Regions from separate parts of the Cupriavidus sp. Agwp_2 genome, predicted to be linked through region 2. Evidence: predicted binding sites of a transcription regulator. Region 2 holds the regulator's gene; each other region holds the start of a gene.
The links. Region 2 encodes FNR, which switches genes on or off when oxygen is low (the NO sensors DNR and NnrR bind a similar motif). Its sites were predicted from a motif close to TTGATNNNNATCAA; they were not measured.

Region 1 (10,162 bases), 430 kb from region 2:
TCGGCTCAACCAGATGTAAGCATTGGGCCTGAGCTTCCCGTGCTTGTTCATCTGCCCTAGCACCGTGTTCCGCCGCTGCATGGCGCGCGCCGGATTGAGAACGGGGTTGTAAGTGCTGTTGGCCTTGAGCATGCCGACCAGTGTCGCGCTTTCGAGAATATCGAGCTGATGGGCCGATTTGCCGAAGTAGGTGCGCGCCGCCATTTCCACGCCGTAGGCGTTGTACAGGAACGGCACATTGTTCAGGTACGTCTCAAGGATCTGGTCCTTGCTGTACACGGCTTCGATCTTGAGCGCCGTGATCGCTTCCCTGATCTTGCGTGCCAGGGTCGGGGCGCGGCCGACTTTGTCGGGATACAGGTTGCGCGCGAGCTGCTGCGTGATGGTCGAACCGCCCTGGCGATCGCCGGAGAACGTATGCAGCGCAGCCGCCGCCATGCGCAGCCAGTCGATGCCGTGATGCTCGTAGAAGCGGTGATCCTCGGTTGCGATCAATGCATCCAGCATGTACGGCGAGATCTGCCTGAGCGATACCCACTCGCGATTGACCGGTTTGAATTCGTCGAGCACTCTGCCGTCGACCGACACGATGAGCGCCGGGCGGTCGATGCGAGCTTTCCGAATATCGCTGATGCCAGGTGTAAAAGGCACGAGCGCCAGCACGTACAGCAGGAACAGCACGGGCACCGCGGCGAGGGTCAGGATGACGCCGCGTCGCGTCGGCCGGCGCATGCGTTCCAGCGCGCCCTTGAAGGCGCGCCCTGCCGCCGTGACGCTGGCAACGACCAGCGGTCGGATACGGATGAGCCACCGCGCGCAATACTCTCGAAACAACAATACAGGGCGGCGAATCACGGTGGCGGGACGTTTGGCGGAAAGAGCGGGATCGTACCAAAGCGCGGGAACGCGTCTGGTGCCAAACGTGGATGCGCGGCACCGCGCTAACAATCGATTACATCTGTTTCATTTGGACAGAGTCATTCGTGGCAGGCTGAGCATGGGTCTTGGGCTTTCCCACGAAAACTTGTCGGACAAAGACCGATAGCACTACAAACAGGCAGCGACTAGATTGACCCGCTCGATCTGGCATCTTCATGGGAGGCGAAAACATGCAGGACATTCTTATTCTGACCGTCGGAGGTCTGTTGCTCGCTGCCCTCCTCTTCCCCGGTCACAAAAGCCGGCGAAGCAAGTAATCGATGCAGTCTGGCGACGAGAATCGACGGAGACCCTGGTTCGGCTGACAGCCCTGCCTGACGACCGCCCGGGTTCGCGTCGGTCTGCCATTGAATGGGGTTGCGGCAGGTGGAATCGAACCACCGGCCTCGGGGAGAATAAGACCCGCGCGCTTCCACTGCGCTATGCCGCAATGAGAGCAATTGTGCGACTTTCGACATACGGCCACTGTGCGCTTGCGCACTGGCCGATATAAGAAAAAGAGCGATGGCGATCGTGGGCTCCAGCGCTCGTCAGGTACCCAGGGCGGCGCTATTATCAAATGCAATAACCTGACTCTTGACGCGTTCGGCCCGTCCTTCGCGTCTTTCTGCATCGGAGGGGAAACGTGCCAAACGTAATGTCCGACGGTGTTTCCATCCACTACGAGGTGAAGGGCCAGGGTTCGCCTGTGCTCTTGCTGGCGGGGCTGGCGGGAGTGGGTACATCGTGGGGGCCACAGATCGAGCTGTTCGCCGCGCATCACCAGGTAATCGTGCCCGACCACCGCGGAACCGGCGCGTCCGGGCATACCGCCCGCGATATGACGATTACACAACACGCACGGGACATGGCGCGGGTTGTCGAGGCGGTAGGATGCGGGCCGGTCCACGCGGTCGGTTCCTCAACGGGGGGCGCCATCGCGCAATGGCTGGCGATCCGTCACCGCGAGCTGCTGCGCAGCGCGACCATCGTCTCTTCCATTGCACGCGCGGATGCGTTCTACCGTCGCCAGTTCGAGATGCGGCGACGGATGCTGACCGATTCCGGGATGCGCGCATCCACCGAGGCCAACGCACTGTTCCTTTTCGATGCGAGATTCATGCGCGAACACCCGGAGCAGGTGCAGGCGTGGGTGAACGCGACAGCGGCCGGCACATTTGAACCGGAGATCGGCTTCGCCCGGATCGACATGATCGTGTCGCACGACGCCTTCGACGCTCTTCCGTCGATCACGACGCCGACCCTGGTGATGGTCGGCGAGCGCGATTTCTGCGCCCCGCCCTACTTCTCCGCGGAGATTGCCGAGCGGATTCCGGGAGCCGAGCTTGCCACCCTGGACGGTGGTCACTTCATCTTCCTGGAAAAGCCCGATCTCGTGAACGCCACGATTGAGGCCTTTATCGCCAGGCACGAACAGTGAGCACGGCCTTCCGCTGTTGGTAGCACGCGGGTCAGGACATGCGCCTCTTTGATCTGGATCAGACCCACGTCGCGAGGGAAGACTATTGTTACTGAAATGTTGCAGTTCCGATGAATTTGGACGCAGCGGTTTCCGTAACCAGTTTTCCCTGGAGGGCGCCATGGCCAACCAGCTTGCCGTCTGGCATTCCGACCATATCCATTTCGCCGCACTGCTTGACCTGCTGGAAGAACAGGTGAACGCCTTTTACCGGGAGGAGCCGCCAGACTACGGCCTGATGGGCACGATCATCGATTACCTGCGCAACTATGGCGATCGCGTTCACCACCCTCGCGAGGATGTGGCATACGCCCTGCTCGTTGAGCGATCCCCGGACATGCAAATTGTGGTCAGTCGGCTCCTGCAAGAGCATCGTGTCATTGCCGCGGTGGGCGAGGAGCTGCTCAGCCGGCTGCATGAAGCTGAAAGCGACGTCATCACGTCGCGGACGGCGCTCGAAGCCGCCGCCGCCATGTACCTTGCCTACTATCGCAACCATCTCTCCACTGAGGAAAAACAGGTCATGCCGCGTGCCGCGCAGCGACTGACCGAAAGGGATTGGACCGAAGTCGCGGAGACCGTTCCGGATGGCGCCGATCCCCTGTTTGGAGACAGGGTACAAGCGCGTTTCGCGGCGTTGCGCAAACAGATCGAAGCTGCCTGACAGGGCTACACCTCTTTGGTGTCGAAGACCAGAAGATCCACGCCTGCCTGTGCAAAATTCGCCAGGTCGGCCGCGGCCGCGGCGCCCTCTGGCGAAGCGAGAGCCTGCTGCATTGCCTCCAGGGAATCGAAGGTAAGCAACGCTACCAGATGGAAAGGTGATTGCCCGGCTGGCGTCTCCACCGGACTGCTGCTTACCTCGTAAGCCTGCAAGCCGGGCATCTTCCTGGCAATCGGAATGTGCTTCGAGAAGTAGTGCGCGTCGAACGCCGCCTTGTCGGCGGGCATCTTGTACAGTGCGACAAGCTTTGCCATGTTGATCTTCCGGTTGGGCAAGCCTGGGGCGGATCGAAATGGCGCGCCAAGGCACGCGGCGCACTTGCGATCTGCCCTGCTTGCGTACAGCGGCTATTTCACGTGCAGGATGACGGTCCCCTCGGCAATCGTCGGCGCGCTGGCACCGGTACCGGTCGCGTTCTCGGCAATCCATTCCCTGGCTTTCTTGACGCTCTCATCCACGCCCGCTTTGTCATTGCAGGTCGTCACGGAGAATCCGCCATCGGTGGTCCGCACGAGCGTATAGCTCACCAAGCCCTGGACCGAGCGCATCAGGGATTCGACTTCCGGTGTCCGCTTTTCCAGCAGATCAAATAGCGCCCTGGCCCCGCTTCCGGCATAAGTCCTGATAACAGTGTGCATGATTCGTCCCTCCATCGAATGACCCCGGATTTCGCGAAGTCGCGCAAAGAAGGATGTGATGGCACCAGTTTAGGTGCGACCAGAGCTTCCATGAAAGACGGGCGGAAGACTGCTACGGCTGCCACGCGCTTGTCGGACAACGCCTGATAGCGGCGCGGTGACGTGGGCAGACACTGAGGGCACAACCTCCGGAGACGACCATGGCCAGCAAGAACATCCACGTCGTGCCTACCCATAACGGTTGGGCCGTTGAAGCGGAAGGTGGCGCCGGCAGGCAGCAGCGATTCACTTCCATGGATCACGCGATTGCCACCGGCAGGGAAAAGGCCAGGCGTGCAAAGGTGGAACTGCTTGTCCACGGCCGTGACCGCCAGATCGTGGAGCGAAGCTCGTTTGGCGATCCGGGCGACGTCGCGGGCTGATTTGGCCAGTCCCTCCGCGGGCCCGCCGCGGATTGCGAATGATTCTCGCGTGCACTATGCTCAAGACTCCCTCGAAACGGAGACTCCCATGCTGAAGCTTGGTGCGCTGATGGCAATGATCCTGGTGTCCGGTTCAGCACTGGCTAGCGCGAAATGTCCCGCGCACCCCAAGAGCGAATGGATGAAGGAAAGCGATGCCCGCGCCAAAATCGAGGCGCAGGGCTACAACATCAAGAAATTCAAGGTTGACGGAAATTGCTACGAGATCTACGGCACCACCAAGGATGGGAAAAAGGCTGAGATCTATTTCGATACCAAGACACTGGACGTGGTCAAGTCAGAAATCGAGAAGTAACGACACGGGTTTCCGTCGTCCCTGCCCTGCCGTACCATGCAGCCTTCGCGCCGGTCCATTCTGGTCTGGGACCCCATTGTCCGAATGACGCACTGGAGCGTGGCGGCACTGGTGCTGTGGGATCTGTACGAGGATTCCGGCGGGCCGCTGCACCGCAATCTCGGCTATGCCGCCGCGTGCCTGGTGCTGATCCGCGTGGCGTGGGGTGTCGCAGGGTCGGGCGCAGGGAATTTCCGCGCGTGGATGCCCACCCGTCACGGGGTACTGGCCTATCTCAAGGCCGCCGCCGCCGGGCGCCCGCCCCGCTATCTGAGCCACAGTCCGCTTGGCGCCATGATGATGCTGACGCTGTGGATCTTCATCCTCGCACTGGCATTTACCGGTTGGCTATCACGGCTGGACCTGTTCTGGGGGGAAGACGGCCCCAAGGATTTCCACGCCATCCTGGCCTACGTGTTGATGGCGCTGGTCGGCATCCATATCGCCGCTGCATGCTTCATGAGTTGGCTGCACAAAGAGAACCTGATGCTGGCCATGGTCACCGGCAGGAAACCGGCGCACGAGGAAGACAGCCCGCCGACGGACGCTGAATCAGCAACCGCGGCGGGATCACCTGCAATACCCGCCGCCTCCGCGGCAAAGCCCGGTGCCGAAGCGCCACCGCTCCGCCAGCATTGACCCTTCCATTAACCCTTCCCTTGCGCCTTCAGAAGGAGCGCGCCATGGCGACCCTAGCCCTTTCAAGCGGGACAACGATCGGCGAGATTGCGGACCGCATCTATCGCATCTCCACGCCGGTCGAGATCCCTGGCGGTGTCGGCTTCTCGTTTAACCAGTACCTGATCGACGACGAAGACCCGCTGCTGTTTCATACCGGCTTGCGCAGGCTGTTTCCGGTTGTCAGCGAGGCCGTCGAGCGGATCATGCCAATCGATCGTTTGCGCTATGTCGGTTTCTCGCATTTCGAGTCTGACGAATGCGGCGCGCTCAATGCGTTTCTCGCTGCCGCGCCGCGGGCGGAGCCACTGTGTGGCCAGATCGCGGCCATGGTCTCGGTGAGTGACTATGCCGACCGGCCGCCACGCGCGCTGGATGATGGCGAGACAATCTCGCTCGGGCAGCACAGCGTGCGCTGGCTGGACACACCGCATCTGCCGCATGCATGGGAGTGCGGGTTCCTCATGGAGACCACGTCGGCAACGCTGCTCTGTGGGGACTTGTTTACCCAGGGCGGCTCGCATCCCCCGCCGCTGACCGAAGGTGACATCCTCGATCCGAGCGAGGCGTTTCGTCGCAAGATGGACTACTTCTCGCACACCAGGAACGCCCGCGCCATGCTGGAACGCCTCGCTGCCTTGCAGCCGACGACGCTTGCCTGCATGCATGGCAGCGCCTGGCGCGGCGATGGCGCGGCCTTGCTGCGCGCGCTCGCCGACAGCGTCGAACGCGGCTAGCCCTGTCGCGCCTCAACCCTCGGCCGCTCTTTCAGGCGGCTTCCCGACATAACGCCCTCTCGGGCGTATCACTTGCCCAACACCGAGTTGTTCCAGGCTATGCGCCAACAGTCCGATGCTCCGTGCCGTGGCGAACATGCCAAACGCTGCGTCGTCAGGCAGCCCGTAGTGGGTAACCAGGGCCGCCAGGGCAACATCGATATTGGGTTGCAGGCCGGTCAGGCGAGTCGCCTTCTCGATAAAGCGGGCGATGACTTCGGGCGGATCGAACAGGGACAGCAGCGCAGCCGCGCGCGGATCGCCTTCGGGGTAGAGATGATGCCCGAAGCCAGCCAACGGCAAGCCAGCGGACAGGTGGTGGGCGATCACCTGATCTTCGCCCTCTCGGTCCAGTTCATTGAATAGCGCCTTCACGCGGCCCGAGGCGTCGCCATGCAGCGGACCGGACAGTGTGGTCAGGCCGGACAGGAGGCAGGCCGGCAGGGATGCCCCAGTGGACGCGGCAATGCGCGCGGCAAAGGCCGAGCTGGTCAGCTCGTGGTCGACCAGAAGCACCATTGCGGTCCGCAGGAGATCTGCCACTTGCGGGGATTGCTTCCACCCTTGCGCAAAGCGCAAGTGCAACGGCTGTTGTCCCGCATGCGCGCCAAAGCTGTTGGCCAACTGGCCCACCAGGCTCTGGCATTCGTAATGCAAGACGCGGGTCATGCGCCCATGGGTGGAGTGGCCCGTGGCGGCCAGCTCGGCCAGGACCCTGAACGCGGCAACACGCCCCGGCTTGCCGCAGCGGGCGGTCGATGAAAAGTCGACGGGTTGGTCGGCATTCCAGAGCAAGCGCGCAACGTCTTCCAGGCTCGCCGAGCCTGCCAGCATCACCGCGTCCTGGCCGCGGTAGTACAGCCGCTCCCGCACAAACGTGGAGAGCGCGGTGGGGATGCTGGGCTCCGCGCCAAACAGCGTATTGGTTGCGAGCGTCTCGAACTTGCGCCCGGCCTGCTTGCGCCTGGCCAGGTTTGCCACATCTTCGGCGCGGTACAGGCTGCGGCGTGTGTCCGTGGGGTCTGAAGTGACTTCCAGCTTGCCTCGGCTGACATAGGCATAGATCGTCTGCGGCCGGACGCCAAGGCGCTTGCACGCCTCCTCCATCGATATCCAGGAACCCATGATGACTTGTGGTTGAGTAATTTTATGTTGATTTTATATATCAAGATTGCCTATCAAATCAACTTATCCCACCATGCAGTCAACCTTCAACAACCTGACTGCATCCGGACATGAAGCCACAGATCCTGCAACTCAATCCCATCCTGATCCTGGCGGCCAATGACGAACTCGCCACCCGCTATCAGGTTCACAAACTCTTCGAGATCGCGGACCAGGCGGCCTGGCTGCGGGAGCATGGCGCCGCCATCGAGGCCGTCATTACCGGTGGGCACACCGGAATCTCCCGGGCGATGCTGGAACAGTTGCCTGGCCTGAAGGTGGTAGCCGTCAATGGCGTCGGGACGGATGCGGTGGATCTGGCCTACTGCCGTGAACGCGGCCTGCCCGTCACCGCCACCCTGGGCGCACTGACCGAAGACGTGGCAGACCTGGCCATCGGCTTGCTGATCGCAGCCTGCCGCAATATCTGCGCCGGCGACCGCTTTGTGCGCGACGGTCAATGGGAGTTGCATCCCCAGCCCGGCGCCATCCCGCTTGCCCGGCGCTTCAGCGGCATGCGCGTCGGCATCGTGGGCATGGGGCGAGTCGGCCGCGCGGTCGCGACGCGGGCCGCCGCCTTTGGCTGCCCCATCCGCTATACCGACCTGCACCGCATGGACGACATGCCGCATGAGTTTGTGGCAGATCTGCGCCAGCTTGCGCACGACAGCGATGCGCTGGTGCTGTGCGCGGCTGCCGACAAGGCCGAAGGCCTCGTCGATGCCGCCGTGCTGGATGCGCTCGGCGCCCGCGGCTTCCTCGTCAACGTGGCACGTGGCCGACTGGTCAACGAGGTTGATCTCGCCGAAGCCATCGCCGCGGGCCGCATCGCGGGCGCCGCGCTGGACGTATTCGTGGACGAGCCTCGCGTTCCCCTGGCGCTACGCCAGTCCGACCGCACGACGCTGCAGGCCCACCGCGCCAGCGCCACCTGGGAAACCCGTACCGCCATGGCGCAGATGGTGCTCGACAGCGTCGCCCAGGCGCTGGCCGGCAGCCGTCCCACCATGAGCCTGACCACCTGAGCGCGGGTTCAATCACGGACACCCAAGATGACCGATTTCGTTTTCCCACCCGCGGCCACGCCCGCCCTGCCCGTCAGCGGCCGCGCGGCGCTGTTTCCCGTCGCGAGGGTCTTCTGCATCGGGCGCAACTACCGGTGGTCTCCTGACGAACCGGCGCCACGGAAAATGCCCGCATGGTTCATGAAGCCCGCCACCGCCGTGGTGCCCGCGCAGGACCGGCTGCCCTATCCGCCGGGAACGGGAGACTTTTGCCACGAGGTCGAACTGGTGGTCGCCATCGGGCGTGGCGGCCGCGACATCGAGCCGGCGCAGGCCGAGGACCGCCATATCTGGGGCTATGCCGTCGGGCTCGACCTGACGCGCCGCGACCTGCAGCAGCAGGCCAAACGCGTGGGCGGACCCTGGGAACCAGCCAAGGCCTTTGACCACTCGGCGCCCTGCAGCCCGATCGTGCCCGCGGCCGACTGCGGGCATCTCCGGGAAGGGGCGATAGCGCTGGAGGTCAACGGCGTCGAACGGCAGCATGCCGACCTGTCCGGGTTGCTGTGGCCGGTTCACGAACTCGTTGCCATGCTGTCGCGCTCCGTGACGCTGATGGCCGGCGACCTCATCTTTACCGGCACGCCAGCAGGCGTGGGGCCTTTGCATCCCGGCGACGTCGTCAGCGCCAGCGTGGCCGGCATTGGCGAATTCTCACTGACCGTCACCCACTGATGGCGCAAGGCCCCCTCATTCCTGATTTTCGTTCCCACCTCATTGCTGGAGACCGTCCTTGAACGCTTCCCGAAAGATTGCCCTTGTTACGGGTGCTGGTAGCGGCGTTGGCCGCCTTACCGCGATTGGCTTGCTCGACGACGGCTGGACGGTCGTGCTGGCCGGCCGTCGCCCCGCTCCCTTGCAAGCGCTGGCCGCCGAAGCTGCCGCGCGCGGACAGGCCGCGGTGGCCATGCCTGCCGACGTTACCGACCCCGAACGCGTGCAGGCCTTGTTTGACGCGATCGAACGCGAGTTCGGGCGGCTGGACCTGCTTTTCAATAACGCGGGCGTCAATGCACCGGCCGTGCCGATGGACGAGCTGCCGCTGGACAACTGGTTCAACGTCATCAACACCAACGTCACCGGGGTCTATCTCTGCGCGCGCGCGGCCTTCGGACTCATGCGCCGTCAATCGCCGCAGGGCGGGCGCATCATCAACAACGGTTCCATCTCGGCGCATACGCCGCGTCCCTACACGGCGCCGTACACCGCCAGCAAGCACGCCGTCACTGGCCTCACCAAGGCACTGGCGCTGGACGGGCGCGCCTTCAACATCGTTGCGAGCCAGATCGACATCGGCAACGCGTTGACCGACCTGTCCGAGCGCATGACGCGCGGCGTCTTGCAGGCCAACGGAACGACCGCACCCGAGCCCATGATGGACGCCAGCCACGTCGCCAATGCCGTGCGTCATATGGCGTCGTTGCCACTCGACGCCAACGTGCTGACCATGACCGTCATGGCCAGTGCCATGCCATTCGTCGGGCGCGGCTGAATGCCCCCCGCCCCCCGCCAGCCCTCATGGCGAAGGGTGCGTCACCAGAGTTGACATGAGTTAACCAGAAACAAACGGAGACAACGATGCAGTTCACTACCCTGATCAAGACATTGGTCGTACCCGCCGCGCTGCTCATCGCACCCGGCCTGGCATCGGCCCAGAATTACCCGGCACGGCCTGTCACCATCATCGTCCCGGCGCCAGCGGGGGGTGGCATCGACCTGATCGCCCGGGTCGTCGGCGAAAAGCTTTCAGTCAAGCTTGGCCAACCGTTCATCGTCGAGAACCGTCCGGGCGCGTCCAACAACCTGGGCACTGCGGTGCTGGCCAACGCCAGGCCCGACGGATACACGATCGGCATCGTGGGCGGCAGCCACAACATCAACAAATTCCTCTTCAAAAACCTGGG
Region 2 (10,162 bases):
GCGGCCGGATTCCACGATCAGGCCCTTCTTGTCGGCGCGCTTGACCGTGCCGGTCATGATTTTCTCGCCGCGATCCAGGTAGTCGTTCAGGATCTGCTCGCGCTCGGCGTCGCGGATGCGCTGCAGGATCACCTGCTTGGCGGCCTGCGCGCCGATACGGCCGAATTCCACCGACTCGATCTGCTGCTCGATATAGTCGTCCAGTTCGATGCTGGGGTTCTCATCGCGGGCCTCGAACAGCAGGATCTGCTTGTCCGGCTCCTGCAGACCCTGCTCGTCGGGAACGACCAGCCAGCGGCGGAAGGTTTCATGCTCGCCCGACTCGCGATCGATCGCGACCCGGATATCCACGTCTTCTTCGAAACGCTTCTTGGTGGCCGAGGCGAGCGCCGCCTCCAGGGCACCGAATACCACATCCTTGTCGACGTTCTTCTCACGCGCAAGCGCATCGACGAGCAACAGAACTTCGCGGCTCATTGCTTGTTCCCTTTTCTTTGATTTCCTTTGAAGTCGAATACCGGCACCAGGCGTGCCTTGTCGACATCGGATACGGCAAATTCCAGCAGTGCCGGGCCATCCTTGCCCTCGAACTCCAGGCCGACCTTCTCCGCGCCCGTCTCGCCGGTCGGTTCGCGCAGGATGCCCGTGAAGTTCTTTTGCCCGTTGACCGGCAGGCGCAGCGTCACGCGCGCCTCGGCGCCGGTAAAGCGGACATAGTCGGCCAGCTTCTTCAGCGGCCGGTCCAGTCCGGGCGACGAGACCTCGAGGCGTTCATAGTCGACGTTCTCGACCGTAAACACGTGGGTGAGCTGGCGGCTCACCTTTTCACAATCCTCGATGGCAATGCCGGTTTCAGGCTGATCGATATAGACACGCAGCAATCCGGCCGGGGCACGCTCGAGCTCAACCAGCTCATATCCCATGCCGTTAAGGGTGGTTTCGATCAAATCTGCCAGATGCACTGTTATCCCGAGTAATGGCCATCAACACCGTGGCAGGCAAACCCGCCGCTGCCGTCCGGGACGACCCTGCTGCAGTGCTGCCTGTCCGCCATCCGCCCGCGCCAGGGCGCAGGACCGAAATCGGGCGAACCAAAAAAAAATGGGCGCAATGCCCATCATTCGCCCACCCTCGGCGAGGATGGCTTTTTGAATAGACTTGAATTATACGCGGATTATGTCGAAAAGGCAAAAGCCAGACATACTCGCAGATTACTTGCCGCGCCGGCGGGCCTTCCACCCGCCATGCGCAGCATCTGACACTCAGCGGTTGCCGCCGCGATTGCCCCCACGGTTCCCACCGCGGTTGCCACCACCACCACCGGCGCCGCCGCCGCCGCCGCCGCCGCGCTGGGTGCGGTTTCCGCCCGGCTTCGCGGCCTTCGGCATGACATTTCCGTTTGCTTCGCCACCGCCACGACGTGGCGGCTTGCCCTGTCCGCCGAGGCCGGTGCCACCGCCCCCGCGCGCCTGGCGCGTGCCGGGGCCGCGGCCGCCGCCGAGATTGGCCGCATGCGAGGTCAGCAGCGTGGGGCCGTGGCTGATATAGCCCATCGACGTCTTCATCGGGTCCGGCTGGCCGCCCCGGCTGCCGCCACGGGCGCCGCCCTGTTCGTAGCGCGGCAGGCCATCCATCCCGGTGTGCATCGGCATGCCGGCAATCGCGGCTTCGGTTCGCTGCTTGCGTCCGCCGACCTTGGTCGCGCCCTTGCCCGACTGCTCGGCCTTGCCCGGTACCTTCAGGCCGACCGCAGTCATCAGCGCCTTGACGTCATTGGGCTCGACTTCCTGCCAGCGGCCACGCTTAAGGCCGCGCGGCAGCAGGAACTGGCCGTAGCGCGTGCGGATCAGGCGCGACACGGTCAGGCCGACCGCCTCGAACATGCGCCGCACTTCGCGGTTGCGGCCTTCGGTCAGCGCCACGTGGTACCACTGGTTGACACCCTCGCCGCCGCCATCGGCGATGCGCAGGAAGTTGGCCTCGCCGTCGTCCAGCTTGATGCCGTGCAGCAGGCGCTGGCGGTCGGCTTCGGCCAGTTCGCCGAGCGTGCGCACGGCGTATTCACGCTCGACGCCGTAGCGCGGATGCATGAAGCGGTTGGCGATATCGCCCGAAGTGGTGAAGATCAGCAGGCCCTCGGTATTGAAGTCCAGCCGGCCGACCGCAACCCACTTGCCCGACTTGATGCGCGGCAAGCTGTCGAACACGGTCGGACGGCCCTCGGGGTCCGACTGGCTGACGATTTCACCGGCCGGCTTGTGGTACAGCAGCACGCGCGGCGGCTTGGTCGACACCTTGCGGTGGATCAGCTTGCCGTTGACCCGCACCTGGTCGGCCGGCAGGATGCGCTGGCCGATATGCGCAGGCAGGCCGTTGACCGAGACCCGACCCTGCAGGATCAGTTCTTCCATTTCGCGGCGCGAGCCCAGGCCGCCTTCAGCCAGCACCTTGTGCAGCTTGGGCGCATCGTCCTCGGCCGACAGTTCGCGCACCGGCTTGGCCTTGGTGCGCGGGATGACCGTGTCTTCGTTGTCGTACTGCTCGGAAATCACGAAGCGGAACAGGTCCTCGCTGCTGGACGCGGCCTTGTCGGCGCCGCCCTGGCCCTTGCGCTGGCCTTGCGGCCTGGCACCATCCTTGCGGCGGCCCTGCGGCTGGCGGCCGGCAGCGCCCTGCCCCTCGACCGGCGCGGCAGGCTTGACGCCACGCGGGCTGGGCTTACGCTTGCGGCCCGCCTGTTCACCCTTGTCTGCCTTCTCGGCTCTTTCGGCCTTCTCGGTCCTTTCAGCCCGTTCAGCCCGTTCAGCCTTGTGCGCCTTGTCCACCGGAGCCTGCGCCGGCTGGCCGCCATCGCCCTGCGCCGGCTTGCGCTTGCCGCGGCCACGCTGGGCACCGCGCCCGCCGGCCGCCGCCGGCGCGGCGGCCGCTTCCGCGGCGTCGCCGGGCGTACCGGCCTCGGCGCCTTCGGCGCGACCGGCATCGCGGTCTTGCGCCGCCTGGCGGCGGGACGCCACCAGGTTCCTCAGCCCACGGCGCAGCCCCTTGCGGCGGGGCGCGGCTTCGCTGCCCGATCCGGGTTCTGCGGCGCCGGAATCGGCGGGTGCGCCCGCGTTGCGGGCGTCTTGCTCAACGGAATCAGACAAGGTATTCACTATCGGATGTTGCATGTTGTTCAGTTCGGCACGCGCTCGTCGTGCTCGCTCGGGTGCGGCGGGGCGCTGTCTTCCAACAGCTCTCCCCGCGCCCCGTCCGGATCGGATTCGGCCGGGTCGGCAGGTTCGTTCGGTTCGCCTTCGGCGCCCATTTCCTCAGCCCCATGCTGGTGCGGCTGCAGGTCGAATCCGTTGGCGATTTCGCCGTTTGTGGATGCCTGGCCGGCGTCCGTGACTTCGGGCTCGCCGGCGGCGGATGCTTCGCCCCCCGCCGGCTCGGCAAACGCCTCTTCATCGGCGCTACCGGGCTTGCCTGCCGCCAGCGCCTCGAAATCGATGGCCTGCTGATCCAGCAGCGTTGCCTGCGCCTGCGCCTGGGCATCTTCAAGCGGCGGCAACTCGTCCAGCGTGCGCAGCCCGAGGTCGTCCAGGAAGGCCTTGGTGGTGGCATACAGGGCCGGCCGGCCCGGCACGTCGCGGTGGCCGATCACCTCGATCCAGCTACGGTCTTCCAGCTTCTTAATGACTTCCGTACTAACCGTCACGCCGCGGATTTCCTCGATATCGCCGCGCGTCACCGGCTGGCGATAAGCGATGATCGCCAGCGTCTCCATCACGGCGCGCGAATATTTCGGCGGCTTTTCAGGATTCAGGCGGTCGAGGTATTCGCGCATTTCGGGGCGGCTCTGGAAGCGCCAGCCGCTGGCCAGCGACACTAGCTCCACGCCGCGCGGGCGCCAGTCCTGGCGCAACTCCTCCAGCAGCACGCGGACGGTGTCCGCGCCGACATCGTCGGCGAACAGCCGTCGCAGATCATTGACGCGCAAAGGTTCCTGCGCGCAGATCAGCGCCGTCTCGAGGACGATCTTCGCCTCTTGGGTATTCATGTTGATGGTGTGCAGCCTGTCTTTGCACCTGCTCCCGGACGGATCCGGGGCACCGGAGATTTTGGATACAGCGACGCCAATGCCATCGCCATCTCATTGCGCAGCTCACCCGGATACCTGCTGCATCCAAGCCGTGCACTTCCATTCTTTGCATCGAGTTGCCGGGTCACTCCGGCAGGAGATCGTTCGCATGCCGCCATGGGCCGGTCAGCGAACCTCTTGCGTGGCACATCCGAAAACCGGACGCTGCTGTCGGCGAACTGAACGCCTCGGACGCAAGAAAAACGGGTATCGGGAGCAAGGCCGGCATCTCCAACACCGCAGTGCCAGCCGGGCTTTGATCTTTTGAACCGGATGGACCGCGGGCCGGGCCGGGCATCGAACCACCAACGCTTCCCGCCGCCGTGGGCGTGCCTTCTGGTAGGAAGGCCGCTTGGCGCTGCTCGCCGTTGCTTACAAAACACCGCGCGATACCGCAATGTTGGCGATTGTATGGCATTCCCGCCCTTGCCCGCAACCATCATTCGCTGCGCCGCGCGCCCCATGCGCCTCAAAAGACCAGGCAGAAACCCTGCTCTGCCAGCGAATGTGGCAGCAACACCGCGCGCGCCAGGCCAAGGGCCCCGAACGCCATGACCGCCACGCCCGCGCCCACCCGCACCGCGCGCTGCCGCGACAGGCTGCGCAGGTAGCCGGACAGCCCCGACAGCACCATCAGGTTGGGCAGCGTGCCGACGCCGAACACGCCCATCACCAGTGCGCCGGAACCGGCATTGCCGGCGAGCAGCGCAAGCGTCAGCGCACCATAGACCATGCCGCACGGCACCAGCCCCCAGGCCAGTCCAACCCCGTAGCGCCTGGCAAGGCCCCCATGCGCACGCACGAACGCGGGCATGTTGCCGCCTAGCCGGCCCAACTGCCGCGCCACGCCACTGCCAGCCCGCGCCGCCAGCCGCTCCAGCCATGCCACGGTAAAGGCATTGCCGCGCAGCAGGCGCCAGCCCGACCACAGCAGCATCGCGCTGCCGGCACCGAACAGCCAGCGCTGCAACGGCAGGTAATCCTGCTTCCACGCGCCGGCGCCGATCGCGCCCAGTAGCGCGCCTAGCATCATGTAGGTCGAAATCCTGCCCAGGTGCATTGCCAGCAACTCGCCGACCCAGGCAGCACGGCTGCGCACGAAGGTCATGGCCGCAACGCTGCCACGTGGTTGTTCGACTGCCAGCGCGATGCCGCCACACATTGCTGCACAGTGCACGCCGCCCAGCAATGCCAGCATAAAAACGCTAATTAGCACACCAAATGTCAAATCTGGCTCCCTGCCGCATCACATCGCACGGTAAAATGTCCTGATCGCGCCCTCGCATCCAATCTTGCAGGTTCCAATTGCTTACCTCCATTCCAATCACCGAAATGTCGCCCCGTTGCTCCACATGCGCGATGGGGCAACTGTGCCTTCCGGTTGGCATGTCCCAGCAAGACCTTACCAAGATGGACACGCTGGTGCAGGAACGCATCCGGGTCCATAAGGGTGAGACCTTGTATCGCATGGGCGATCCCCTCACCGCGGTTTATGCCGTTCGCTTCGGCACGCTCAAGACGCACGTCACGACCGAAGACGGCCGTTCACAGATTACCGGTTTCCATCTGCCAGGCGAGATCGTCGGACTCGACGGCCTGGGGGAAATGCAGCATGCCTCTGACGCGACCGCGCTGGAAGATACCGAAGTCTGCGTAGTCCGCCTTGGTGACCTCCAGACCCTGTCCGCAGACCTGCCTTCGCTGCAGCACCAGTTCCTGCGGCTGATGGGCAAGGAAATCACGCACGACCAGCTGATGCTGGTGACACTCGGCTCGATGCGCGCCGAAGAGCGCCTGGCCGCGTTCCTGATCAACCTGTCGGAGCGCCTTTCGGCACGCGGGTACTCGTCGACCGAATTCGTGATGCGCATGAGCCGCGAGGAAATCGGCAGCTACCTGGGCCTGAAACTGGAAACCGTCAGCCGCCTGTTCTCGCGCTTCGCTGAAGCCGGCCTGATTCAGATTCGCCAGCGCCACGTGAAGCTGGTGGATCTCGCCGGCATCAAGCAGCTCTACAGCCGCAGCTGCTGACCCTTTCCCACACCACACCACACCACACCGCATTGCGCTTGCGCCGCACAGGGCGGCGCAAGCATCCCCCTTCACTCCAGCTCGTCGGTATCGCTAAGTCGCGTCGGCATCGTGTACAGCGTCAGCCCGCTGGACAGCGCGCAGAATATCCACGCCAGCAGGAAGCTCATCGTATAGATCGATTCGCGCGACGCCTCGATCGGATGCCCGAAGAACTTCAGGTCGCCGGGATCCACGACCGAGAACACCGTCGCGGTGGCGAAGCCCGCCATCAGGAACCCCGGCCACAAGACCCACATCAGCCAGCGCAACCTCATGGCTGCCTCGCTGCGCTCGGCTGAGGCCGCACTGCCTCCGCCTTCTCGACCACCAGTCCATGACGCGCCGCGCCCTGCACCGGCATGTCAGGATGCGACGACGCAAGCCAGATGGTGACGCCGCACGCCACCATCGCGACCAGCGGGCCGCTCATCAACAGCCACGGCCACGGCTCTTTCCACCACGGATTGCCTTGCTGATTCATCATGCCCCCTTAAGTTCTGCACCGAGCGCCTGGCGTCACAGGTCGCGCGGCACGATAAAGCTGGTGGTTTGCCGGATCTCGGCGCTGCCCCGCTCAGTTGCTTCGCTGGTCACCGTCACGCTGATCTTGTGCGTGCCTTGCGCGGCGTATTCGATCGGCACGCGTATGCGGATCGGCAACAGCCGGTTCGACGTCGGCGCCAGCGACTCGGCCTGCTTGTCGTATTCGACCGTCAGGTTTTTCAACTCGTCGCTGTCGGCTCGCACGCTGATGTGCATCGGCCCTTCAGTCGTGTTGATCAGCTGCAGGCGATAGACGTTCTCGATCCAGCGGCCCTCGACTTCCCGGCCCAACGCGCCGCGGTCGCGGATGATGTCCACCTTCAGCGGCGTGCGCAGCGCGATCGAAGCGACGAAGCCCGCAAGCAGCGCAACCCACACCACCGAATAGATGATGACACGCGGGCGCATCAAGCGCTTGCGCGACGCTGCCGCCGACAGCGCCTTGCGCATGGCATTTTCCGACGTGTACCGGATCAGGCCGCGCGGATAGGACATCTTGTCCATGACCTGGTTGCAGGCGTCGATGCAGGCACCGCAGCCGATGCATTCATACTGCAGGCCGTCGCGGATGTCGATGCCGGTCGGGCACACCTGGACGCAAATGCTGCAGTTGACGCAATCGCCCAGGCCCGCCTGGCGATGATCGGTCTTGCGCGAACGGCTGCCACGCGGCTCGCCCCGGCCGATGTCGTAGGTAACGACATAGGTGTCGCGGTCGACCATCACGCTCTGGAAACGCGCGTACGGGCACATGTACTTGCATACCTGCTCGCGCATGAAGCCCGCGTTGCCCCAGGTGGCAAACGCGTAGAACAGCATCCAGAACGTCTGCCACGGGCCCAGCGACAAACTCGCCAGCTCGCCGCCAAGTTCACGAATCGGCGCGAAGTAGCCGATGAAGGTGAACCCAGTCCACAGGGCGATCAGTACCCACAGGAAGTGCTTGGTGGCCTTGAGGCGCAGCTTGCGCAGGCTCCAGGGATCGCCATCCAGGCGGATGCGCGCGATCCGGTCGCCCTCGATCCGCCGCTCGATCCACATGAATATCTCGGTATAGACCGTCTGTGGACAGGCATAGCCGCAAAACAGCCGCCCGGCAATTGCCGTGAACAAGAACAGCGCCAGCGCCGAAATGACCAGCAGCACGGCGAGGTAGATGACATCCTGCGGCCACAGCACCAGCCCGAAGATATAGAACTTGCGTTCGCCAAGGTCGAACAGCACGGCCTGGCGTCCGTTCCACTGGAGCCAGGGCGTGCCGTAGTAAATCAGCTGGGTGAAGAGGACCAGCCAGACGCGCCAACTGGAGAATGCGCCCGTGACCGAGCGCGGATAGATCTTGCGGCGGACCTCGTACAGTGTTTCATCCGAGGTCTCGGCAGGCGCAGCGGCCGACCGCTGGGGGTCGGCCGCCCGGGCCACTTCTTCGGTCCCGGGTGCGTTCATGGATGGTTTCTCCTGCGGGCGGCCCGCGCCCGCGCAGATGAGTCGCCTGTCATTGGCCGGCACCCCCGCCGGTATTGGACAGGCCCCAGACATAAGCCGTCAGCATGCGGATCCGCTCTGGCGTCAGGATCTCTTCATGTGCCGGCATATGGTTGTTATGCCCCTTCAGGATGGCATCGACGATGCTGGCTTCCGAACTGCCATACAGCCACACGTTGTCGGAGAGGTTCGGCGCACCCAATGCCTGGTTGCCCTTGCCGCCGGCACCGTGGCAAGCCGCGCAGGTCGACTTGAAGGTGCTCTCGCCACGCGAGGCGCGGATGGGGTCCGATGAAAGTCCCGACAGCGCGCGGACATACTGTGCCACGTCGCCAGCCAGCTTGCCGTCGATGGTGGATGCGAACGGCGGCATCACACCATTCCGGCCCTTGGAAATTGTCTGCTGGATGGTTTCGGGTTCGCCGCCATACAGCCAGTCACCGTCGGTCAGGTTGGGGAACCCGCGGCTGCCGCGCGCATCCGAACCATGACATTGCGCGCAGTAGTTAAGGAAAAGACGCTGGCCGATCTCGCGCGCCTGCGGATCGCCCGCCACCTGCTTGACGTCCATCTTCAGGTACTTGGCGTAGATCTCGTTCTGCATCTTCTCCTGCGCGGCACGGTGCGCCGCCAGTTCGTCTTGCGTCGAGAACTTCAGCACGCCGGCGTAGGAACCCAGGCCCGGATACAACACCAGGTAGACCAGCCCGAAGATGCAGGTCAGCAGGAACATCCACATCCACCATCGCGGCAGCGGGTTATTCAGTTCGCGCAGGTCGCCGTCCCAAACGTGGCCGGTGTCGCCGCCAGCGTTGGCGGTCTTGGTGATCTTGCGTTGCGAGAACAGCAGCCAGACACACCAGACGATGCCCACGAGCGCAATCGCGGCAATGTAGTAACTCCAGTAATCGGAAAAGAAATCGCTCATGGCTAGGTGTTCCGGCTCGATGTTGTCGTGGTTTCGTCAGGCAGCGCGAACGGCAGCATGGCGGATTCCCGATTGGCGTTCTGCCGGCCGGCCGACCAGGCCCACCAGCAAATCCCGAGGAAGACGACCATCGACACGACGGTCGCAATTGCGGTGATCATGGCTGCCATGGCTTACTCCTTGGCCGGTGCGGCCGCTTCCGCGGCGGGTGCCGCCGGCGTAGCCGTTGCAGCAGTGTCCACGCGCACGTTGCGGCGGTTGGTGCCCAGCGCCTGGAGATAAGCCACCAGCGCATCTTCCTCGGTCTTGCCCTTGAGTTCGTCCGGCGCCTTGGCGATATCGGCGTCGGTGTATGGCACCCCAAGCCTTACCAGTGCCCGCATGCGAGCCTGGATATCGTTGGTCGGCAATGCAGCCTTCTCCAGCCACGGGTAGGAAGGCATCACCGACTCGGGCACCACGTCGCGCGGATTGCGCAAGTGGATACGCTGCCAGTCGTCCGAATAGCGGCCGCCGACGCGCGCCAGGTCGGGGCCGGTACGCTTCGAGCCCCACAGGAACGGGTGGTCGTAGACCGACTCGCCCGCGGTCGAGAAGTGGCCGTAGCGCTCGGTTTCGGCCTGCAGCGTACGCACCTGCTGCGAGTGGCAGCCGACGCAGCCTTCACGGATGTAGACATCGCGGCCCATCAGCCGCAGCGGCGAATACGGCGTGATACCCGGATCCGGCTTGGTGGTGGAGTGCTGGAAGAACAGCGGCACGATCTGCACCAGACCCGCGATGCTGACCACGAGGATCGTGCAGATGATCAGCCAGCCGATGTTCTTCTCCAGCGTTTCGTGGGAAAAGAATCTTTGTTTTTCCGACATCTTTCTATCCTGGAATGATCAGTGTGCGGAGGCAGGGATGCTGGCCGGGATCGGCGCATCCACGGCACGCTTGCCGACGATGGTCTTGGCGACGTTGTAGGCCATCAGCAGCATGCCGGACAGGAAGCAGATGCCACCCAGCAG
Region 3 (10,162 bases), 1.6 Mb from region 2:
GGCGCATCCTGTCGCAGTACAACGTGGGCGCGCAGACGCGGCGCACCGACAACGTCTACTGGCACGCGGAGGACCGCCTGGAAATCCATCCGCACGATGCGGAAGAACGCGGCATCAAGGACGGCGACTGGGTCGGGGTGCAGAGCCGGGCAGGGGATACGGTGCTGCGCGCGATCGTCAGCGAGCGCATGCAGCCGGGCGTGGTCTACACCACCTTCCACTTCCCGGAATCCGGCGCCAACGTGATCACCACCGACAACTCGGACTGGGCCACCAACTGCCCGGAATACAAGGTCACCGCGGTGCAGGTGATGCCGGTGGCGCAGCCGTCGGCGTGGCAGCAGCAGTACCAGGACTTCAACACGCAACAGCTGCAGTTGCTGGAAGCCGCCAGCGCGGATCCGACACAAACCGCGGCGCAGGCCGCGAACTGAGCGGAGGGCCACATCATGATGCGCTGCATGCAGTCACCGCAGGCCGAGCCGTCGGCGCTGGACGAGATGCCTACCCACAGCACCTTCGCCGTCAGCCGCTGGCGGCAGGGCGAGATCTCGCTCAGTCCCGACGAGATCGCCGAAGAAGTGCCGGTCGCGCTGGAATACAACGGCATCTCGCACGCGGTGATGCTGGCCACGCCGGCCGACCTGGAGGACTTCGCGCTGGGCTTCAGCCTGAGCGAGGGCATCGTGTCGACGGCGCGCGATGTCTATGACATCGAGATCGACATGCGCGAGCACGGCATCGCGGTGCGGCTGGAAATCGCTTCCGAAGCATTCATGCTGCTGAAGGACCGGCGCCGCTCGCTGGCGGGGCGCACCGGCTGCGGGCTGTGTGGGACCGAGTCGCTGGAACAGGTGATGCGCACGCCGGCACCGGTGCGCAGCGAGGCCAGTTTCCATACCGACCTGATCCAGGCCGCGTTTGTGCAACTCCAGTTGCGGCAGGCACTGCAGCGCCACACCGGCGCTACACACGCCGCCGCGTGGCTGCGTGCCGATGGCCATGTCTCACTCGTGCGTGAAGACGTGGGGCGCCACAATGCGCTCGACAAGCTGGCCGGCGCGCTGGCGCGCAGCGGGGAGGACATCTCCACGGGCGCCGTGCTGGTGACCAGCCGGGCGAGTTATGAAATGGTGCTGAAGACCGCCGCCATCGGGGCCGGCGTGCTGGCGGCAGTGTCGGCGCCGACGGCGCTGGCGGTGCGGCTGGCCGAGCAGACCAATATGACGCTGGCCGGGTTCGTGCGCGCCGGCGCGCACGTGGTCTACGTCCATCCCCAACGGCTGCAACACGGCCTGCAACACGACCTGCAACACGAAGCGAGCCTCGTATGAACGTCGAGAACCTGATCACCATGGCCAACCAGATCGGCTGCTTCTTCGAGGCGATGCCTGATCGCGAGGAGGCGGTTTCCGATATCGCCGGGCATATCAAGCGCTTCTGGGAGCCGCGCATGCGCAGGGCTTTGCTGGGGCACGTCGACGGCGAATCCGGCGTCGGGCTGGATGCGATCGTGCAGGAGGCGCTGGCGCGGCACCGGAGCGTGCTGGAATAAGTTCCGCACGAACGCCGCGCTGATCTTCGCCGCTACCGCTTTCCATACTCCAGCTGCGGATACCAGTCGCCGCCGCGGCCTTCCGGCGTGGTATCCAGCAGCGTCCAGAGCGGGTCCAGGTCCGGCGCGCCGCGCGGATCCTGTCCGGGGTCGGCCGTGAGGGCATACATTTCGCCGCTCCAGAAGTGCCGGATCTTGCCGTCGCGCCGCGTGAAGACCGAGTAGCCTGGCACGTCGCCGTCTTCCGGGCTGACATAGTCGCGCGTGAATGCGCCGTCGAGGTCCGCATAGACCTTCAGCTTCGTCCAGCCCCGTTCCTGCTTCGCCTGCAGCAGGCGTTCGACCGGTGAGCGGGCGATCATGGCCAGCGCCACGCGTTGCTCGATATCCGGCACCTTGTGGTCCCACGAACCCATCAGCGAAGTGCACATCGGGCAAGGCCGTTCGCGCTGCGGCCCGAACATATAGCTGTAGATAACGAGGGTGTCCTTGTCCCCGAACAGCGCTTCCAGCGTCATGGGTCCGTGTTCGCCCTGGAAGGTGTAGCGTTTGGTGACTTCGCCGCCGGGCGGCAGCCTGCGGCGTTGCGCGGCGACGCGTTCGATGTGCCGTCGCAGTTCGATCTCTTCCGCCAGCAGCGTATTGCGCGCCTTGCGGTACTCGGCACTTTCGTTGGGGAAATGCACGGGATTGCGTTGCGCAAGTTCCATGGCTGGGGTAAGTGTTGCCTTGGCATCCATGTCAGCCCTCCTTGTCAGGCTAGCGTCCCGGAACAGCCATGCAAGGTGCGCTACCCACCACCGGGTGGGATCGCGGATAACATGGCCCGTCAAGGTTGGTACCCGCCCGGAAGGGAATCGTTCCCACGCCGCGCGTTTCCGGGCCCTCACTTCCGCATCAATACCGCATCACTTCCGCATCACTTCAGCCGCAAAGGCTCCAGCAGCGCCCCGTCATACTCGGGATGCGAAATCCTGCCCAGCTCCAGCATGCGGCGCAGGATATAGACTTGCCGCTGCCGGGCGCGGCGGGGATTGGCGACGGGGTTGTTCGCCGAGGGGGCCTTGGGCAGGCCGGCGAGCATCGCGCTCTCGGCCAGCGACAGCTGCGCCAGCGGCCTGCCGAAGTAAGTCTGCGCCGCATCGGCGAAGCCATACGCGCCCTGGCCCAGGTAGATCTTGTTCATGTACAGCTCAAGGATCTCGTCCTTGCCCAGTGCGTCTTCGATCCGGTACGACAGCAGCACCTCATACAGCTTGCGCGTATAGGTCTTGTCGCGCGACAGGTAGAAATTGCGCGCCACCTGCATGGTGATGGTCGACGCGCCCTGCGACAGGTCGTCCGACAGGTTGGCGACGCCGGCGCGGATCACGCCGACGTAGTCGATGCCGTCATGCACGTAGAAGCGCTCGTCCTCGATCGCCACCACGGCGTCGATCAGGTCGCGCGGATAGCGCGACAGCGGGACGTAGTCAGCGGTGCGGCGGAAATCCGTCAGCGCGTCGAGCGACGGCAGTTGCCGCTGGACGGCGAGGATGGCAACGGTGGCAAGCAGCGCGCCGCCGATCACGGCGAGCACCAGCAGCCTGACAAAGGCGGACCAGAGACTTTTCATGCCGCGTATTGTGCCAGCCGCGGGCGGCGGGGTGCGAGTCCCTGCTGTCCCGCTCGCCCATGGCTGGTGGCGCCGCGGCGGTCAGCCCTGCGGCACCGGTACGCCTACTGCCTGCGCCAGCTGCTCCAGGTTGCGCCAGATCGCGGGGTTGATGTCGAGGGCATCCGCGGCACGCTCGCGGTTGGCCGCTTCGAACTCGCCGGGATACTGCACGCGGTCGAAGCCGGGCGCCGTCGGGGTGTCGTGCAGGTATTTGACGAACGCCTCCACCTCGGCGCTTTCCCAGCTCAGGCCGAGGTCCAGCTCGGGATTGACCAGCACCGCGAACAGGTTGTTGGTGGCCACGCCGCCGCGCGGGTTTTCCGGCTGGATGGTGCCGCCGCCCGACAGCACCCCCGCCAGCAGTTCCGCCACCACGCCGAGCGCATAGCCCTTGTGCAGGCCGAACGGCAGCAGCGCGCCGGGTTCTTCGCCGAACATGGTCGAGGCGTCGGTGGTGGGGTTGCCTTCGGCGTCGATGATGCTGTTCTCGGGCGCGGCCTCGCCTTTCTCGGCCAGCACGCGCGCCTTGTTGATGGCGATCGCGCTGGTGGCCATGTCGACCACGATGGGCGGGCGGCCGTTCGGCATGGGGCCGGCGAAACACAGCGGGTTGGTGGTCAGGCGCGCGACGCGGCCGCCATACGGTGCCACTACCGGCGGCCGGTTGGTCACGTTGGTGAAGCTCAGCAGCACGAAACCCGCCGCCGCCACCAGCTCGCCGTAGTGCCCCATGCGGCCCAGGTGGTGCGAATGGCGCAGCGTGACGATGCAATGGCCGTGCTCGCGCACGCGCTCGATGGCGGCCTGCATCACGGTCTTGCCCACGTGCTGGCCGAAGCCGCGGTGGCCGTCGAACACCATCAGCGAGCCCCGGTCCAGCGCGCAGGTGGCGCGGCCTTCGCGGTTGACGTTGTTGGTCTCGATCGCCTTGCGGTAGTTGGGCAGGATCGAGATGCCGTGGCTGGCGTAGCCGCAGCGGTCGGCTTCGACCAGGTGCTCGGCGACGTCGTCGGCGATGTCCTCGGGTACCGACTGTGCCACCAGCAGGTCGCGGGCAAAACGGCGGGCGGAATCCAGGGAGATTTTCATCATGGCCTCCTTAACGGCTGTCTTATACCCAGCCCAGCCAGCGCCAGTAAGTCGCCGCGAACAGCAGCATCAGGCCGTAGCCGATGATGGTGACCGGGATGCCGATGCGCGCGAACTGGCGGCCGTTGAAGGTATCGGTGCCCAGGCACACCATGTTCTGCGGCGCGTTGATCGGCAGGATAAAGCCGAAGCTGACGGTAAAGCCCAGCAGCATGGTGATGCCGACGCGGTTGATGTCGCCGGGCAGGGTCTGCAGTACCGAGATCAGGATCGGCAGCAGCGCCGCGGTGAGCGCGGTGGCGCTGGCAAAGCCCAGGTGGATCAGGATCAGGAACGCCGCCAGGATGGCGAACACCATCACCGCACCCTGCGTGGCCAGGCCCGAGTGCGTGACCACGAATTCGCCCAGCCACTGGCCGGCCTTGGTCGACAACAACGCGGTGCCCAAGCTGATGCCGACGCCGAACACGATCAGCGTGCCCCACGGCGTGCGCTGCTGCATGGTCTTCCAGTCCATCACGCCGATGCGCGGCAGCATCAGGATCACCAGGCCGACAAAGGTCACCGTGGCGGTATCGAAGCTGTGCAGCTTGCCCTCGGTGGCCCAGAACAGCAGCAGGCCGATCGACACCGCGGCCAGGCGCTTCTGCGGGCCGGTCATCGGGCCCAGTTCGGACAGCTCGCGCTGCACCGCTTCCTTGCCGCCGGGGATGGCTTCGGTCTCGGGCGGCAGCAGCCAGCGCACCAGGAAGTACAGCACCACCGACATGACGATGGCCCACGGCGCGCCGGCGATCAGCCACTGCAGCCAGGTGATCCGCTCACCGAGCAGCTTGTCCATGAAGCCCACGGTCAGCAGGTTCTGCGCGGCGGCGGTCTGGATGCCGACGTTCCAGATGCTGGTGGCCTGCGCCACCGTGATCATGATGCCGGCGGCGATATTCGACTTCTTGTCGACACCGAACGCGGCGATCACGCCCATCATGATCGGCACCACGCACGCGCTGCGCGCGGTGGCGCTCGGCACCACCAGGCTCAGCGCGATGGTGACGGCGACCGTGCCGATCAGGATGCGGCGCGTGCTGGTGCCGATGGCCGACAGCGTCACCAGCGCGATGCGCCGGTCCAGCCCGGTCACGGTCATCGCCGCGGAGATGAACAGCGCGGCGGCCACCAGCGCGAGCGCCGTGTTGGAGAAGCCGGCCAGCGCCATGCCCAGCGCCCGGGAGGTGCCGTACTGCACGCTGGGGTCGCTGACCGTCGGCGCAAAGCCGATCAGCCCGGCCATCAGCGAGGTGATCATGATCGCGCTGGCCTCGTACGAGACCGCCTCGGTGATCCACACCACGATGGCGAAGGCGAGGATGGCCAGCATGCGCTGGCCGGCTATGGTCAGTCCTTCCGGCTGCGGGATCGCGAGTACGCCAAGCAGCACGGCGACGGCGAGGAACAGGCCCCAGTGCAGCGCCATCCTGGGCGCGGCGGCGCTGGCGGTTGCCGCGGTCGCGGGCGCCGTGGGGGGAGCCGGGGAGGCAGGTGAAGCGTGAGAGGTATCGGGCATCGCCGTCATCCTTGTGTTGATGATCCTCGTCGGATACCTCGACGCGGCGTGCTGGCGATCGGTGCGGCAGGCCGGCAACTTTGCCGGCGGGGCATTGTCGGTCGCGAGGCTGCATCCGCGTCGGGCTTGCTCTAGCGGCCCGGCTTCTGGCCTGGCCGCCGCGTTCGACATGATAGGAATTGTCCGGGCCGGCGGTGGGCGATGTCGAGGCTCCGACTCGCTTCATTGCGCCGACAATGATTCAGATCAAGTTTAGTTTCGAGCGACGGATTTTTGCGGCGGCTTCGCTATCCCATCTATAAAGGCCGGCGCTACAAGGCGTGGCGGGCGTGGCGTGGCGATGAGGGCGCACGCGCCGCCGCGCCCGGCCAGCCGGGTGATGCATGCGCCGGTGTGATCTGAAATAATTGGAGCCGATGATGAAGGTTTTAGTACGCGGGCTGAAGGCAGGACTCAGCGCAGCGGCGCTGCGCAAGGCATTGGCACAATACGCCAGCATCCGCTCGGTCGAGCTGGTCGAGGCCGGCGACCCGAAGCGCCCGTGGGCCTGGGTCGATATCGACGCCGGCGCACTGGCGGTGTGGAAGCTGGTGGCGCGGCTGGACCGGCGCTATATCGCCGGCAGCCACCTGCGCTGGTATGTGCCGGCCTATCGCGGCCGCTGACGCTGCCAGGTGCGACGCCCGCATCGACAAGAACATTCAGGGAGCAACAATGAACAAGTGGTTCCGATGGGCGTTTCCGCAGGCCCAGGCAATCGTGTCGCCAGGACCGGCGGCAGTGGAGAGCATGAACGGCAACGCCGCACTGGCATTCGACACCATCAGCAATGCGCGCGACCTTGGCGGGCTGCGCGGCGCCGCCGGACGGCGCGTGCGCAACGGCCGGCTGTACCGCAGCGGCAACCCGGCGCTGGCCAGCACGGCCGACCTGGACCGGCTGCATGCGCTCGATCTCGACACGGTGGTCGACTTCCGTTCGTCCGGCGAGAAGTCGCCGGACGAAGCCGCCTTCGGCGCGCGCTTCAACTGGGTGGCGGTGCCGGTGCTCGATGGCAGCATGGCGATGGACGTGCTGATGCCGCGCCTGCGCACCAGCACGCCGGCGCAGATCGACGGCTTCATGCTTGACGTCTACCGCGATTTCCCGGTGCGCTACCGCGACGCCTTCGCCGGCTTCATGCAGACCGCGCAGCAGGGCAAGACGCTGCTGTTCCACTGCACCGCGGGCAAGGACCGCACCGGTTTTGCCTCGCTGTTGCTGCTGTCGGCGCTGGGCGTGGCGCAGGACGATATCCTCGCCAACTACCTGGAATCGAACCAGCGCAATGCCCGCTTCAACGAGACCGCGCTGGCGCGCATGGCGCAGCTGGGCGTGAGCGCCGAGGCCATGATGCCGCTGCTCGAAGTCCGCGCCAGCTATCTGGATGCCTCGCTGCAGGCGATCGAGCAGGGTTGGGGCAGCGTCGACAACTACCTGGGCGACGCGCTTGCCGTCGACGTCGCGCAGCTGCGCGCGCACTACCTGGAAGACTGACGCGCCGCCTCGCTCAAAGTCCGAATGCCCTGAAGCCCTGAAGCATTAAAGCCGCCCGCATTCGCGCAGGATGCGGGCGGTACTCAGCGCGATCATCCCTTCTTCATCGGTCGGCAGCACCAGCACCGGCACGCGGCTTCAGCCCGGATTCGCCATAGAGCATCGACTGGATCTCGGCCGGCTTATACCGAGACCTCACCGCCGGTGCCTTGCACCGCGCCACGTCGGCTGCTAGGCTTTATTTTAGTTGCAGTGCAACATGCGCCACTCCGGCCTGCGCCACCAGCGTGCACACCCGCAACAGGCGCGAACAGGCGCCAACAGGGGAAGTGGAATGACCGCTCGCATACCCGCCGGTCCGTCTCAGCGCGGCACCGGCCCCTCCACGCGCCCGTCCGCCGACGGCGCCAACCCCTACCTGGGGCAGCCGGCTCTGGAGTACTTCGCCGATGCCTGGCAACGCTCGGTGCTGTTGCTGGATATCCTGCGCCAGCGCGGCAACGAGTCCTCCGAACATGAGCGCGAAGGCATGCCTGCGGTGCTGGTGTTCGAGCACGAACTGCTGGCCGACGGACGTGAACTGTCCGAGCCCGTCAACTACGCGCTGCTGCGCATCATCCCGCCTGCCGCCAGTCCCACCGACCCAACCAAGCGCGCCTTCGTGGTGATCGACCCGCGTGCGGGCCACGGCCCGGGCATCGGCGGTTTCAAGGCTGACAGCGAGATCGGCATCGCGCTGCGCACCGGCCACCCTTGCTACTTCATCACCTTCTACCAGGAGCCGTGCCCTGGGCAGACCATTGAATCGGTCGCGCGCGCCGAGGCGCATTTCCTGCGGCTCGTCAGCGAGCGCCACCCCGACGCGCCGGGCAAGCCCTTTATCGTCGGCAACTGCCAGGCCGGCTGGGCCCTGATGATCCTGGCTGCGGTGGCGCCCGAGCGCTGCGGGCCGCTGCTGGTCGCCGGCGCGCCGCTGGCGTATTGGTCAGGCGTGCGCGGGCGCAATCCGATGCGCTACAGCGGCGGGCTGCTGGGCGGCTCGTGGCTCGCGTCGCTGACCGCCGACATGGGCAACGGGCGCTTCGACGGCGCCTGGCTGGTGCAGAACTTCGAGAAGCTCAATCCCGCCAACACGCTGTGGTCAAAGCTCTACGACGTCTACGCCAGGGCCGATACCGAAGGCCCGCGCTTCCTGGAATTCGAGCGCTGGTGGGGCGGCCACTTCCTGATGAACCGGGAAGAGATCGACTGGATCGTGCAGAACCTGTTCGTCGGAAACCGCCTGACCGCGGGGCAGGTGCGCAGCAGTGACGGCAAGACCGAGGTCGACCTGCGCAACGTGCGCTCGCCGGTGATCGTGTTCGCATCGTGGGGGGACAACATCACGCCGCCGCAGCAGGCGCTGAACTGGATCCCCGATCTCTACGCCACCGATGAAGAGCTGGTGGCCAACGACCAGGTCATTGTCTATTGCCTGCATCCGACCGTCGGCCACCTCGGCATCTTTGTCTCGGCCGGTGTCGCCAACCGCGAGCACAGCGAACTGTTCTGCGCGCTTGACCTGATCGACGTGCTGCCGCCGGGCCTGTACGAGGCCAGGATCGAGGACGTCGCGCCGGACATGCCGCACCGCGACCTGGTCGAAGGGCGCTACCTGGTGCGCTTCGAGCGCCGCAGCGTGACCGACATCCTGGCGCTGGACGACGGACGCGAGGACGAGCGCGCCTTCGAGGTGGTGCGCCGCGTCGCCGAAGTCAACCAGCACCTCTACGACACCTTTGTCTCGCCGTGGGTGCGCGGGATGTCGAGCGAACTCAGCGCGCAATGGATGCGCAATATGCATCCGGCCCGGCTGGAGCGTTCGCTGGCCACCGACATGAACCCGTGGATGGCGTGGATCGGCGCCCTCGCGCCGATGGTGCGCGCGCACCGCACGCCGGTATCGCCGGACAACCCGTTCCTGACGATGGAGAAGGCGGCGTCGGCGCAGATCGTCAGCGCGCTGGACCAGTTCCGCGACGTGCGCGACGCCTGGTACGAGCAGGCCTTCGAGGCCATCTACAACTCGCCGGCGATGGCCGCGCTGGTGGGGCTGCAGGCGCAGCCGCCGGTCAATACCGAATCGCCGGTCACGCAGGCATTGCGCAAGGAACTGGCTGAACGCCGGCTGCACGACGCCGAGGCCGCGATCGAGCAGGGCGGCAAGCTGGAGGCCTTCGTGCGCGTGCTGGCCTACGTGGCCGACCGGCCCAGTTCGATCGAGGAACGGCCCTTCAACCTGCTGCGCCGGTTCGCGCGCGAGCAGCCCGAGACCGCGGGGCAGGTAAGCCTGGCCAGGTTCAAGCAGGTGGTGCGCCAGCAGACCTTCATCGTGCAGCGCTATCCGCAGCATGCGGTGCAGGCGCTGCCGGCATTGGTGCAGGACCGCGAAATGCGACGCCGGCTGATGATCGCGGTGCACCAGGTCATGACGCTGGACCACCCGCTCGAAGGCGAGCGGCTGGCGCGCTACCGCGAAGTGAGCGAGGTGCTGGGCACGCGCCACCCGCTGCGTTCCGCCAAAGACGACGGCGAGGCCGTGGCCGGCAGCGAGGTGTCCGAAGTGCGCGAGGTGCGCGAGGTGCCCGAGGTGCCCGAGGTGCCCGAGGTGCCCGAGGCACCCGAAGCGGCCAGCAAGCCGCAGGCATCGCGCGCGGTGCAGCGCAAGGCGGCGCCGCGGCCGGGTAGCTGAGTGGTGCCAGGTGGAGCGCCAGGTGGTCCGCCA

Region 1: the regulator FNR is predicted to act here: its motif matches at 2,408-2,421, upstream of LPA45_RS08430 (hemerythrin domain-containing protein).
Region 3: the regulator FNR is predicted to act here: its motif matches at 6,099-6,112, upstream of LPA45_RS03060 (DASS family sodium-coupled anion symporter).

What each region holds. Positions count from the first base shown of each region.
Region 1 is NZ_CP088083.1:1,816,379-1,826,540, reverse strand. It holds gene LPA45_RS08445 (penicillin-binding protein 1A) at 1-852, opposite strand, end outside; tRNA gene LPA45_RS08440 (tRNA-OTHER) at 1,297-1,369, opposite strand; gene LPA45_RS08435 (alpha/beta fold hydrolase) at 1,577-2,359, shown strand; gene LPA45_RS08430 (hemerythrin domain-containing protein) at 2,520-3,062, shown strand; gene LPA45_RS08425 (EthD family reductase) at 3,068-3,376, opposite strand; gene LPA45_RS08420 (hypothetical protein) at 3,470-3,760, opposite strand; gene LPA45_RS08415 (DUF2188 domain-containing protein) at 3,961-4,182, shown strand; gene LPA45_RS08410 (PepSY domain-containing protein) at 4,271-4,537, shown strand; gene LPA45_RS08405 (cytochrome b/b6 domain-containing protein) at 4,574-5,215, shown strand; gene LPA45_RS08400 (MBL fold metallo-hydrolase) at 5,260-5,991, shown strand; gene LPA45_RS08395 (citrate/2-methylcitrate synthase) at 6,004-7,137, opposite strand; gene LPA45_RS08390 (2-hydroxyacid dehydrogenase) at 7,266-8,219, shown strand; gene LPA45_RS08385 (fumarylacetoacetate hydrolase family protein) at 8,247-8,933, shown strand; gene LPA45_RS08380 (SDR family oxidoreductase) at 8,992-9,750, shown strand; gene LPA45_RS08375 (tripartite tricarboxylate transporter substrate binding protein) at 9,837-10,162, shown strand, end outside.
Region 2 is NZ_CP088083.1:2,246,084-2,256,245, forward strand. It holds gene nusA (transcription termination factor NusA) at 1-477, opposite strand, end outside; gene rimP (ribosome maturation factor RimP) at 474-962, opposite strand; gene rluB (23S rRNA pseudouridine(2605) synthase RluB) at 1,263-3,167, opposite strand; gene scpB (SMC-Scp complex subunit ScpB) at 3,173-4,039, opposite strand; gene LPA45_RS10575 (sulfite exporter TauE/SafE family protein) at 4,590-5,348, opposite strand; gene fnr (fumarate/nitrate reduction transcriptional regulator Fnr) at 5,426-6,151, shown strand; gene LPA45_RS10585 (hypothetical protein) at 6,223-6,468, opposite strand; gene LPA45_RS10590 (FixH family protein) at 6,465-6,674, opposite strand; gene ccoG (cytochrome c oxidase accessory protein CcoG) at 6,710-8,182, opposite strand; gene ccoP (cytochrome-c oxidase, cbb3-type subunit III) at 8,232-9,149, opposite strand; gene LPA45_RS10605 (CcoQ/FixQ family Cbb3-type cytochrome c oxidase assembly chaperone) at 9,152-9,319, opposite strand; gene ccoO (cytochrome-c oxidase, cbb3-type subunit II) at 9,323-10,018, opposite strand; gene ccoN (cytochrome-c oxidase, cbb3-type subunit I) at 10,037-10,162, opposite strand, start outside.
Region 3 is NZ_CP088083.1:651,755-661,916, forward strand. It holds gene fdhF (formate dehydrogenase subunit alpha) at 1-434, shown strand, start outside; gene fdhD (formate dehydrogenase accessory sulfurtransferase FdhD) at 450-1,334, shown strand; gene LPA45_RS03040 (formate dehydrogenase subunit delta) at 1,331-1,555, shown strand; gene LPA45_RS03045 (DUF899 family protein) at 1,588-2,295, opposite strand; gene LPA45_RS03050 (transglycosylase domain-containing protein) at 2,475-3,170, opposite strand; gene LPA45_RS03055 (Ldh family oxidoreductase) at 3,252-4,301, opposite strand; gene LPA45_RS03060 (DASS family sodium-coupled anion symporter) at 4,324-5,862, opposite strand; gene LPA45_RS03065 (RNA-binding protein) at 6,282-6,527, shown strand; gene LPA45_RS03070 (tyrosine-protein phosphatase) at 6,652-7,398, shown strand; gene LPA45_RS03075 (DUF3141 domain-containing protein) at 7,733-10,129, shown strand.